2 regions of the Nocardioides sambongensis genome follow, and region 2 is predicted to be linked to the other one. Evidence: riboswitches for the same ligand, from Rfam matches in the RefSeq annotation. Region 2 holds a riboswitch; the other holds the start of a gene.
The links. Region 2 has a riboswitch for cobalamin ahead of FIV43_RS16705 (ABC transporter substrate-binding protein). Riboswitches for the same ligand answer to the same signal wherever they lie in the genome.
Positions count from the first base shown of each region.

Region 1: linked by a shared signal. The riboswitch ahead of FIV43_RS06825 (hypothetical protein) and the one ahead of FIV43_RS16705 (ABC transporter substrate-binding protein) in region 2 are both predicted to bind cobalamin.

Region 1 is NZ_CP041091.1:1,455,734-1,461,532, reverse strand. Features, by position in the region: gene FIV43_RS06830 (precorrin-8X methylmutase) at 1-304, opposite strand, end outside; gene FIV43_RS22080 (hypothetical protein) at 301-441, opposite strand; gene FIV43_RS06825 (hypothetical protein) at 516-1,169, opposite strand; cobalamin riboswitch at 1,223-1,413, opposite strand; gene FIV43_RS06820 (Nif3-like dinuclear metal center hexameric protein) at 1,433-2,554, shown strand; gene FIV43_RS06815 (zinc ribbon domain-containing protein) at 2,574-3,317, shown strand; gene FIV43_RS06810 (histidine phosphatase family protein) at 3,329-4,018, shown strand; gene FIV43_RS06805 (D-arabinono-1,4-lactone oxidase) at 4,077-5,408, opposite strand; gene FIV43_RS06800 (MFS transporter) at 5,365-5,799, opposite strand, start outside.
Region 2 is NZ_CP041091.1:3,563,989-3,569,787, reverse strand. Features, by position in the region: gene FIV43_RS16720 (hypothetical protein) at 1-724, shown strand, start outside; gene FIV43_RS16715 (ABC transporter ATP-binding protein) at 732-1,490, opposite strand; gene FIV43_RS16710 (FecCD family ABC transporter permease) at 1,487-2,482, opposite strand; gene FIV43_RS16705 (ABC transporter substrate-binding protein) at 2,614-3,468, opposite strand; cobalamin riboswitch at 3,677-3,859, opposite strand; gene FIV43_RS16700 (flavin monoamine oxidase family protein) at 4,131-5,519, shown strand; gene FIV43_RS16695 (GAF domain-containing protein) at 5,523-5,799, shown strand, end outside.

The DNA of each region.
Region 1 (5,799 bases), 2.1 Mb from region 2:
AGTGCACCGCGTTGCCCGCGGGCAGGCGGCTGGCGGTGACGCCCATCGCCACCATCCGGGCGTCGCAGAGCACCGGCGCGCCCGCCGCCAGCGCCGCGCGCCCCGCGTCGCCGAGGCGCGGGTGCACCACCAGGTCGCGGGTCAGGTCGGTCTGGCCGCTGCCGTGGATCATCCGGACCGCGACCTTCTCGGCGCTGGCCGGCACCCGGCTCAGGTCCGCCTCCCGGCGGATGGTGGCGAACGAGTCCAGGTAGATCGCGGGGCCGTCGGCGACGTAGTCGTAGCGGCGGGTCGGTGGGGTCATCGGCTCTCCTCCTCGGGGACGAGCACCCCGCCGAACGGAGTGAGCACGACCAGGTCGGTGGTGGTCGCCCAGTCGGCGACCAGGGCGGCGTGGATCGCGCCGTCGGGATCGATCGGGACGTGGCGGCCGCCCGGCACCGGGCCGAACGGGAGGGCGGGCGCGCGGACCTCGGCCCCCGGCTCGGCCGGTACCGCGGGCGCCAGCGGGGTGGTCAGCTCGGCGACGTGCCAGGCCGCGCCCGGCCCGGCGCCGCGCCGGCACAGGAACTTCCGGGCGAGGTCGACCAGAGCGGCCGGGGCCCGGGGGCGGGCAGCACGGCGCCCCATCCGGTGCCGACCCGCAGCTGCACCCGGTCCGCGTCCAGCGCGACCAGGCCGAGATCGCGGTGCCGGTCGGCCAGGTCGCCGCGACCGTCGTCCAGGGTGAACAGGAAGCGCCCCGGCAGGCCGGCCAGGTCCGGAGCGGCCAGCAGCGCGGCGTCCAGGTCGGCCAGCACCGGGGTCAGGTCGGCGCGACCACCGGCCAGCCCGGTCTGCGGGGAGACCAGCACGTTGCGGGCCAGGTCGTGGGCGCGCGAAGGGAGCAGGCCGGTGGCCTCGATCGCGGCCACCACCTCCTCGGGCAGCCGGACCTCGACGCCGTCATCGGTGCTGCCGGTGATCGTCGGGAAGGCGCGGAGCTGGAGGTTGGCGCGGCCGGTCAGGCGGACCAGCCCGTCGCCGTACCGGGTGGCGACGTCGACCAGCGCGCGCAGCGCCGGCACCGGGAGCCGACCGCCGGGCACCCGCACCCGCACCAGCGCGCCGTCGGCGGCCGGCCACGGCCGGAGCACGCCGGGGCAGCGGTCCGGTCTGGCTCGCACCATGGTGTGTCCTTCGAGGTCCGGACCCCCGCGCGGCCCGCGTTCCGACCTCGCGACGGATGCCGCAAGGGCCAGCAGGTCTTCGGACTCGGGATCCACCGGTGCGGAGCGCCTTCCCAGGCCCGTCCTCGCGTCGGGGCCCAGTGGCTTCGTGCTCCGCCCGTCACCCATACCGCTGCGCGTCAGTCCCGGATTCGCACCGGGTTCCCTGACCTCTCGGAGGTCGACTGGCACGGCCACGGTAGTGCCTCGATACGCTGCTGCGCATGCCGGCCCTCTCCGATCTGCTCGACCTGATCCACACCTGGTACCCACCGGCCACCGCGGAGGAGTGGGACGCGGTGGGCCTGGTGCTCGGCGATCCGGAGCGCGAGGTGAGGCGGGTGATGTTCGCCGTGGACCCCGCTCCGGCCGTGGCCGCCGAGGCCGCCGACTGGAAGGCCGACCTGCTGGTGGTCCACCACCCGCTCTTCCTCAAGCCGGTCCACGGGTTCGCCGCGACCACACCCAAGGGACGGACCCTGGCCACCCTGGCCGGTGCCGACTGCGCCCTGCTGACCGCCCACACCAACGCGGACCAGGCCGCCGACGGCGTCTCCGAGGCGCTGGCCGGCGCCCTCGGGCTGACCGACCTGGCGCCGATCCTCAGCGCCCCCGGTGAGCCGGTGGACAAGCTGACCGTCTTCGTGCCCGCCGACGCCGCCGCGCCGGTCCGCGCCGCGATCGCCGAGGCCGGCGCCGGCCGGATCGGCGACTACGAGTTCGCCTCCTTCACCTCCGCCCCCGGCCAGGGGCGGTTCCGGCCGCTGCAGGGTGCCCACCCGATGATCGGCACCATCGGCGAGATCGAGACCGTCGAGGAGGTGCGGGTGGAGGCGGTGCTCGGCCGCTCGGTGCGCACCGCGGTGGTCCGCGCGATGCTTGCCGCGCACCCCTACGAGGAGCCCGCCTACGACGTGAGCGAGCTCGCCGACCCCGGCACCACCCGCACCGGCACCGGGCGGGTGGGCTCGGTCGCCGCGACCACCCTCGGCGAGTTCGCGGAGACGGTGGCCGAGGCGCTGCCCACCACCCACCACGGGGTCCGGATCGCCGGTGATCCCGGCCGGCCGGTGCGGCGGGTCGCGGTCTGCGGCGGGGCCGGAGACTTCCTGCTCGACCGGGTGGCCGGCAGCGACGTCGACGTCTACCTGACCAGCGACCTGCGCCACCACCCGGCCGCCGAGTTCGTGGAGCGGGGCGGCCCGGCGCTGATCGACGTGGCCCACTGGGCCGCGGAGTGGACCTGGTTGCCGGTGGTCGAGCGCAAGCTCCGCGACGCCCTCGGTGACGCCGTCGAGACCCGGGTGAGCCGGACCGTGACCGATCCTTGGACAATGAGACTGTGAGCGCAGTGAGGGGCACCCGATGAAGGCCGAACCGTCCGCGCAGCTGCGGCTGCTGGAGCTGCAGGAGGTCGACGCCCGCGTCGACCAGCTGCGCCACCAGAAGGCGAACCTGCCGCAGACCGCGGAGATCGCCGCACTGACCGCGCGTCGTACCGAGACCCAGGGATGGATCCGCGACGAGCAGATCAAGGTCGACGACCTGACCGCCGTGCAGGAGCAGGCCGACCGCGACGTCGAGCAGGTCAAGGCGCGCCGCAAGCGCGACCAGGACCGGATCGACGCAGGGCTGATCGGCAACCCCAAGGACCTCGAGCGGATGCAGCACGAGCTGGAGAGCCTGGACCGCCGGATCTCCACCCTGGAGGACGAGGAGCTCGAGGTGATGGAGCGCCTCGAGCAGGCGCAGACCGGTCTGGCGCAGCTGCGCAGCGACCTCGACGAGGTCGATCGTCAGCTCGACGCGCTGACCACCGAGCGCGAGGAGCAGACCGCGGCTCTGGAGGAGCGGATCGGGGAGACGGGCGAGCGGCGTGCGCCGATCGTCGCAGCGATCCCCGACGACCTGCTCGCGCTCTACGAGAAGCTGCGCACCACCCGCAACGGGGTCGGCGCCGCCCTGCTCCGCGCCCGCCGCTGCGGCGCCTGCATGCTCACCCTCGACGCCGCCGAACTGGCCGCGATCCGTGGACGCGCCGCGGACGACGTGGTGCGCTGCGAGGAGTGCTCCCGGATCCTGGTCCGCAACGAGGAGAGCGGGCTCTAGGGCGGCAGCCGATGAGCGATCCGCGCGGCGGAGCGTCGACGACGCTGGTCCTGGTCCGGCACGGGGTCACCACGCACACCTCCGGGCGCCGGTTCTCCGGGGGCCTGGGGGGCGACAACCCGCCGCTCTCCGACGAGGGCCGGGACCAGGTCGGCCACACCGCCGCCTGGTTGGGCGAGCTGGGCGACCGGCTCGACGCCGTCATCGCCTCCCCGGTACGCCGCACCCGCGAGACCGCCGACCTGATCGCGGCCCGGCTGGGGCTGGAGGTCACCGAGGAGCCGGCGTTCGCCGAGATGGAGTTCGGCTCGTGGGACGGCAAGTCCTTCGCCGAGGTCGCCGCCGCGGACCAGGCGGGGATGGATGCCTGGTTCAGCGACCTGACCGCCGCACCGCACGGCGGGGAGTCCTTCCACGACGTGCACCGCCGGGTGCTGCTCGGCCTGGGGCGCGTCCTCGACGCGCACGCCGGAGGCACCCTGGTGGTCGCCTCGCACGTCACCCCGATCAAGACGCTGGTCGGGCACGCCGTCGGCGCGCCGCTGGAGTCGCTGTTCGCCTTCGAGCTGGCCCCGGCCTCGGTGTCGGTGGTCGCCTTCCACCCGGACAGCAGCGTGCAGGCCGGCTACCGGGCGTCGCTGCGGATGTTCAACGCGCTGCCGCCCGGTCGTCGTACGTTGCTCGACACCGGGCGCTGGTAGTCGCGTCGCCGGGGCCCAGACGCCGACCATCCAGCCGCCGGCCGTTCAGTCGCCGGTCTCAGTCGCCGAGGACGCGACGCAGGTAGGCGTTGGTGAAGACCCGATCCGGGTCGAGCCGGTCCCGCAGCGCCAGGAAGTCGCCGAAGCGCGGATAGAGATCGGCCAGCCCGTCGGCCTGCCGGGTGTGCAGCTTGCCCCAGTGCGGCCGGCCGTCGTGCGCCTTGACGACCTCCTCCATGAGCGCGAAGTACGCCGCGTGGTCGGCGTCGCGGTGGGTGTGGAAGGCCAGGTAGAAGGAGTCGCGACCCGACGCGGTCGACAGCGGTACGTCGTCGGCCGGCGCCACCCGGATCTCGACCGGGAACGAGACCCGCAGGCCGGAGGCCTCGAACACCCGGCGGCACTCGCGCAGCGCCGGCAGACCGGCCTCGCGGGGGACGGCGTACTCCATCTCCCGGAAGACGACGTCGCGCGAGGTGGTGAACACCCGGTGGGCGACGTCGGTGTAGGTCCGCGGCCCGAGCAGGCGGGCGGCCAGCCGGTTCGCCTGCGGGATCGCCGCGGGTGCCCGGTTCAGCGCCGCGGTCTGCACCCCGAACAGGGTGTTGGAGAGGAACTCGTCGTCCAGCCAGCCGCGCCAGCGGGCCAGCGGCTCGGCCGCGGAGAGGTCGGTGCCCATCCGGGTGTTGCGCTTGGTGAGCAGCCGGTCGGTGTGCGGGAACCAGTACATGTCCAGGTGGTCGGAGTCGGCGACCATCCCGTCGAAGGAGTCCAGCCCCTCGTCCCAGCCCATCGGCTGCTCGACGGCCCGCAGCAGGAACAGCGGCTCGACCGCGAAGGTGATCATGGTGAGGACGCCGAGCGCGCCCAGCCCGACCCGGGCGTGCTCCAGGATCTCCGGGTTCTGCGTGGCGTCGGCCCGGACCACCTCCCCGGTGCCGGTCACCAGCTCGAGGCCCACCACCTGCGCAGCCAGACCGGCGGCCCGGCCACCGGTGCCGTGGGTACCGGTGGAGATCGCGCCGGCCAGGGTCTGCTCGGCGATGTCGCCCATGTTGTGCAGGCTCAGGCCCAGCCGCTCCAGCGTGGCGTTGAGGACCTTCAGCTGGGTGCCGGCCCGGGCGGTGACCGTCATCGCCGCACGGTCCACCGCGACGATCCCGGTCATCGCGTGGGGGAGCAGCTGGACGTGCTCGGGCCGGGCGATGGCGGTGAAGCTGTGGCCGGTGCCGGCGGTCTTCACGGTGCGGCCGGCCTCGCGCGCCCGCACCACCTCGGCGGCCACCTCGGCGGCATCGGTGGGCGTGCACACCTCCAGGTCGCTGGCGTGCTCCAGACCCGACCAGTTACGCCACGACGCCGGGTTCTGTGCCCGCTGCGAGGTCCTCATGGGAACGCACCGTAGTGGGTACCCGCACCAGGGTCGCCCCCAGGAGGGCGATCGCGCCGCCCGCGAAGCAGACCAGGTACGCCGGCGAGGCGCCGCCGTGGTCGATCACCACTCCGGCGACGGCGGCTCCGGGCGCGAGCCCGGCCGCGATCCCGGTCTGCAGGAAGGCCATCCCCTCGGTCATCCGGGAGGTGGGCAGCACCTGCTCGGCGAGCGACATCGCGGCGATCAGCGTCGGGGAGATGGCGAAGCCGCCGACCAGCAGCACGAGTGCCATCACCGGCAGCGAGGGCACCACGAAGAGCGGCGCCATCGCCAGGGCCATCGCCAGCGCTCCCCAGCGCAGCCGGGTCGCCGCGCTGCTGCGCCAGGTGACCGCGCCGGAGATCAG
Region 2 (5,799 bases):
CGGCGGAGTGACCTTCCGCGACGAGGTCGCCGGGGCCCGGTTGCTCGGGGCCGTCGCCGGCGAGCCCGGCGAGACCAGCATCGAGCTGCCCGCCCGGACCGCGAGCGGCGACGCCGGCATCGAGTTGTACGCCGCCTGCGTCGGCACCTCGAGCGGCGGCCGGCTGGCCGTGGACGTCGCCGACACCGAGGGCGCCTCCGTCCGGATGGGCGATGGCGTGTGCGGGGAGACCGTGCCGGTCGACGGCACCACCGACATCGCCCCCGTCGGCAGGGCGGCGAAGCCCGACACCGACGTGACCACCACGGTGACCCTGCGACCGGTGGGAGACGGGGACCTGCCCGCGGACGCACGGCTGGTGGTCGGCGTCTACGCGACGCCGGTCTCCCCCACCGACAACCGCACCGACCCCACGGTGATCGAGGACAGCGGCCACCTGTGGGAGAAGGTCGCCGTGCACGAGGCCCGCCAGCAACGGTCGCTGAACGCGAACGCACCTGCCGGCGACCAGGAGTCGGTGGTCCTGCTCAGCTGGCGCACCCCCGGCACCGGGCCGAGCACCCTGCACACCTGGTACGACGGACACCGTGGCGCGAGCTACGCGAACGCCGGGACCAGCGGCTTCTCCTCCACCCGACAGGTGGTGTCGCCGGGCGCGCCGGTGCGAGCCCGGGTGAACGTCGCCTCGGACCTGCGGATGGCGTTCTACCAGCGCGTCGACTGATGAGGCGTCAACCGGCGAGGTAGCGCACGAACAGACCCGCCTCGTCCTCGACGACCCGCGCGCGGACGCCGTACACCTCCGCGACGAGCTCCGCGGTCAGCACCTCACGGGGTGGTCCGTCGGCGACGACCCGGCCACCGGCCAGCACCAGCAGCCGGTCGCAGAAGGTCGCCGCCAGGTTCAGGTCGTGCAGGGCGGCGACCACGGTGACGGGGGTGCGCCGGACCAGGGCGAGCAGCTCCAGCTGGTGCCGTACGTCGAGGTGGTTGGTGGGCTCGTCGAGCAGCAGCACGCTCGGCTCCTGGGCCAGGGCCCGGGCGATCTGCACCCGCTGCCGCTCCCCACCGGACAGTGTCGAGTAGCGCCGGTCCAGCCGGTCGGCGACGTCGGTGGTCGCCGCCGCCGCGGCGACCGCAGCCCGGTCCACGGCCCGGTCCCCGCTCCACGCCGGCCGGTGCGGGATCCGGCCGAGGTCGATCACCTCCCGCACGGTGGGGTCCTGGTCGGTGCTGACGTCCTGCTCCACCAGCGCCACCCGGCGAGCAAGGTCCCGGCGGGGCAGCCCGGCCAGGTCGGCGCCGTCGAGGACGATGCGTCCGCTGGTGGGTCGCCGCAGGCCGGCGAGCATCCGCAGCAGCGAGGTCTTGCCGGAGCCGTTGGGCCCGAGCAGGCCGACCACGCTGCCGTCCCCGGGGCGCAACGAGACCCGGTCGACGATCGCCGTCGACCCGACCCGCCACCCGGCGTCGCGGGCCTCGAGCGTCATCGGGCCCTCCCCCTCCGGGCCAGCAGCACCACGAACGCCGGCACTCCGATCAGGGCGGTCGCCACCCCCACCGGCAGCTCCTGCGGGTCCAGCACGGTCCGGGCGGCGGTGTCGACCCAGAGCAGGAAGACCGCCCCCATCAGTGCGGCGGTGGGCAGCAGCACCCGGTGCCGGGAGCCGACCAGGGCTCGCGCCGCGTGCGGCAGCACCAGGCCGACGAAGCCGATCGCGCCGGAGGTGCTCACCACCACGGCGGTCATCAGCGCGGTGACCACCAGGAGCAGGAGCCGGGTCCGCGCCACGTCGACCCCGAGCGAGGCCGCCGCGTCCTGGCCGAAGGTGAACGCGTCGAGCGCCGAGGCGCGGACCAGGCAGACCCCGAGGCAGCCGAGGAGCACCAGCCCGACCACCGTCACGTCGGCCCAGGTGGCCGAGGCCAGCGAGCCCAGCAGCCAGAAGAGGACGCTGCGGGTCTGCTCGGCGTCGGCGGCGAGGTAGACGATGAACGAGGTCAGTGCCGAGAAGAGCTGGGTGGCCGCGACCCCGGCGAGCACCACCCGGTCGGTGGTGCCGCCGGCGACGAAGGCGAGCAGCAGCACCAGACCGAAGGCCGCCAGCGACCCGAGGAACGCCCCGCCGGTGAGACCGATCGATCCCGCGCCGAGCCCGAGCACCACGATCGAGACGGCGCCGGTCGACGCGCCCGAGGAGATGCCGAGCACGAACGGGTCGGCCAGCGGGTTGCGCAGCAGGGACTGCAGGATCACTCCGCACACCGCCAGCCCGGCGCCGCAGATCGCCGCCAGCAGGGTGCGGGGCAGGCGCAGGTTCCACACGATGCCGTCCTGGATCCGGGTGAGTCCCGACTCCGCTCCGGTCAGCTTGGACCAGACGACCGCGGCCACGTCCCCGGGTCCCAGGTCGGAGGGACCGATGGTGATCGCCACCGCGATCGAGCAGAGCAGCAAGGCACCGGCGCCGACCCAGAGCACGCCGATCCCGCGCGCGCCGGGCGCGCCGGCACCGGGCCGCCTCCCGGGCCGCCTCCCGGGCCGCCTCCTGGACGACCCCGCGCGCGTTTCGCGGACCACACGGCTGGTCATGGACACCGCCGGCCCCGGGCTCAGCCGGCCAGGCCGAGCTCGCGCAGCTGCGCCGCGACGTTCTCGACGCCGTACACGGTGCGCAGCGACGGGTTCATCTCGGCGCCGGTGACCGTGACGTAGCGGCCGTGGCGGACCGCGTCCATCTCCCGGGTGACCGGGTTGGACTCGAGGAACTCGATCTTGGCGGCCGCGGTCTCGGCGGTCTGGCTCCGGCGGGTGAGGTCGCCGATGACCAGCACGTCGGGGTTGCGCTCCGCGACCGTCTCCCAGTTGACCTGCGGCCACTCGTCGGTCTCGTCGTCGAAGACGTTCTCCAGCCCCAGCTCGTCGGCGATCAGGCCCGGCGCGCCGCAGCACCCGGCCAGGTACGGCGACTCGGCGTTGGCGAACCAGAAGAGCGCGGTGGTGCCGCCGGCATCGGTCTCGCCGGCGGTCGCCAGGCGGTCCGCGAGGTCGGCGACCAGTTCCTCCCCGGCCTCCTCGACGCCGAAGATCTCGGCCAGGTCGGTGATCTCGGCGTAGACCTGCTCGATCTCGAAGGGCTCGTCGCGGGCGCCGTCGGAGGAGACCACCGACTTGCCGACGCAGGCGCTGGGCGCCACGTAGGTGCCGACCCCGAGCTCCTCGAACTGCTCCCGGGTGGCCACCCCACCCTCGGCGAGGGTGCTGGTGAAGGAGGCGGTGACGAGGTCCGGCTCGGCATCCAGGACCGCCTCGAACGAGGGGGCGTTGTCGGCCAGCCGCGGCACGTCCGCGTTCGCCTCCTCCAGCGAGGACAGCACCGGGTCGGTCCAGGTGGCGGTGCCGACCATCCGGTCGGCGAGGCCGAGGGAGAGCAGCACCTCGGTGGAGCCCTGGTTGAGCGAGACCACCCGCTCGGGGCCTGTGCGACGCTCACGGCGTGGTCGCAGTTGTCCAGCTCGACGGTGGAGCCGGCGGCGCTCGACTGCTCGGAGTCGAGTCCGCATCCGGCGGTGATCAGCGCCAGGCAGGTGAGCGGGGTGAGCACGACGGCGATACGACGCATGTCGGTCCTTCGAGGTCGGAGCCCGTTGCGCGAGAGCCCTGGTGACCTCACGGCGGTCGCCGGGAGGGCCAGCAGGTCTTCGGACTCGGGCTCAGCCGCCGCGGAGCGTCTTCCCAGGCCCTCGGGCCCAGTGACATCGTGCTCCGTGCGTCACCCATACCGCTGCGCGTCAGTCCCGGACTCTCACCGGGTTCCCTCTCTCCTGGTGGGGAGAAACTGGCACTCGCACCGTACAGGGCCCGCCCCAGCACGGGCCGGCCGGAGCCAGGGAGGAGCGCCGGGGGCACGGCCGTGCAGAACGGCATGGAGAACGGCGTGGAGAACGGCGTGGAGAACGGCCGGCGACCAGAGGCCGGAGAAATAGCGAGAACCCGAGGCGTCTCGGGTCACCTCGGGTTCTCGGGAAGAATCATGGCACGCCGGGCCAAGCTCTGTCCCGGGAATCGTGGAGATCGGCGGAAAGAATTTCCGGCGCCGCCCGACACCGGTCGACACTAGGCTCCCTCCATGCCGAACCCAGGTCCGTCCCCGGTGGTCCTCGAGAGCGATGTCGTCGTGGTCGGAGCCGGCCTGTCCGGGCTCACCGCCGCCCGTGAGGTGCGCCGCGCCGGGCGGGAGGTGGTCGTCCTGGAGGCGGACGACCGGGTGGGTGGCCGGATCCTCACCGAGGAGTGGGCGCCCGGCGTCCACCTGGAGCTCGGCGCGCAGTGGATCGGGGACACCCACCACCGGATGAGCGCGCTCGCCGCGGAGCTGGGCATCGTGGTGCACGACCAGTTCGAGGAGGGCGACACCAGCTATGAGCTCGGCGGCCGGGTGCTGCGCGGCGACGCCTTCCACCGGGCGCACGGCGAGGACGTCGCCGCGGTCGAGCGGGTGCTCCGCGAGCTCGACGCGATGGCCGCCACCGTGGACGCCGCCGCGCCGTGGGCAGCGCCGCAGGCCGACATCTGGGACCGGATCACCGTCGGCCAGTGGTACGACGCCCAGGGCCTCTCCCCGCTCGCCCGCGAGCTGCTCGAGATCTGCACCGTCGGCATCCTCGCGGTGCCGACCGTCGAGGTCTCCCTGCTCGGCCTGCTGTTCAACGTGGTGACCTGCGGGGTCACCGCCGACCTGCTCAGCGAGTCCGAGGGCGGGGCGCAGACGAAGCGGTTCGTCGGCGGCACCGCCCAGATCCCGCAGCGCCTCGCCGCCGAGCTCGGCCACCGGGTGGTGCTGGACTCGCCGGTGCAGGAGATCACCGTGGCCGGCGAGGCGGTGACCGTGCGGTGCCGCGGCGGCCTGATCGCCCGCGGACGGCAGGTCATCGTGGCTCTCGCGCCCACCCTGGCCGGGCGGATCCTCTACGACCCGCCGCTGCCGGCCGTCCGGGACCAGCTGACCCAGCGGATGCCGCAGGCCTCGGCGCACAAGTCGTTCCTGGTCTACGACGAGCCGTTCTGGCGCGACCAGGGCCTCAACGGCCAGCTCATCTCCGAGGCCGGACCCGCGCGGATGACCAACGACTCGTGCATGGCCGACGGCGGCCCCGGCATCATCCTGGCGTTCCTCGAGGGTGAGAGCGCGCGGGTCGAGGGCCGCTGGCCGGCCGAGCGACGGCACGACGCCCTGCGGGCCGAGATGGCCCGCCACTTCGGCCCGCGCGCCGGCCGCCCAGAGGCGATCGTCGAGGGCTCCTGGGCCGACAAGCCCTGGATCCGCGGCTGCTACAACGCCAACCCGGGGCCGTGCGGCTGGCTGCACTTCGGCTCCGCCCTGGCCACCCCGGTCGGGCCGATCAAGTGGGCCGGCACCGAGACCGCCGTGGCCTGGAGCGGCTACATGGAGGGGGCGATCGACGCCGGCGTGCGGGCCGCCGGCGAGGCCCTCGAGTCGCTGGACGGGCTCGGCTGAGCGGTGTCCGCCGACTTCCTCCGGCTGCTCGCCGACGGCGCCGACCGGGCCGCGCTGGACGCCGCGCTCGGTGACGCCCCGGACCCAGAGGCCCGGGAGCAGCACCAGCTGGCGCTGCGCGTGCACGAGGAGCTGAGCCGCCAGCGCAGCCGGGAGGCGGAGCTGTCGGCGCTCAACCAGACCGCCAGCGACCTGATCGTGATCCGCGACCTGGACACGATCCTCGCCGCCATCGTGCGGCGCGCCCGCCAGCTGTTGCGGGCGGACATGACCTACCTGT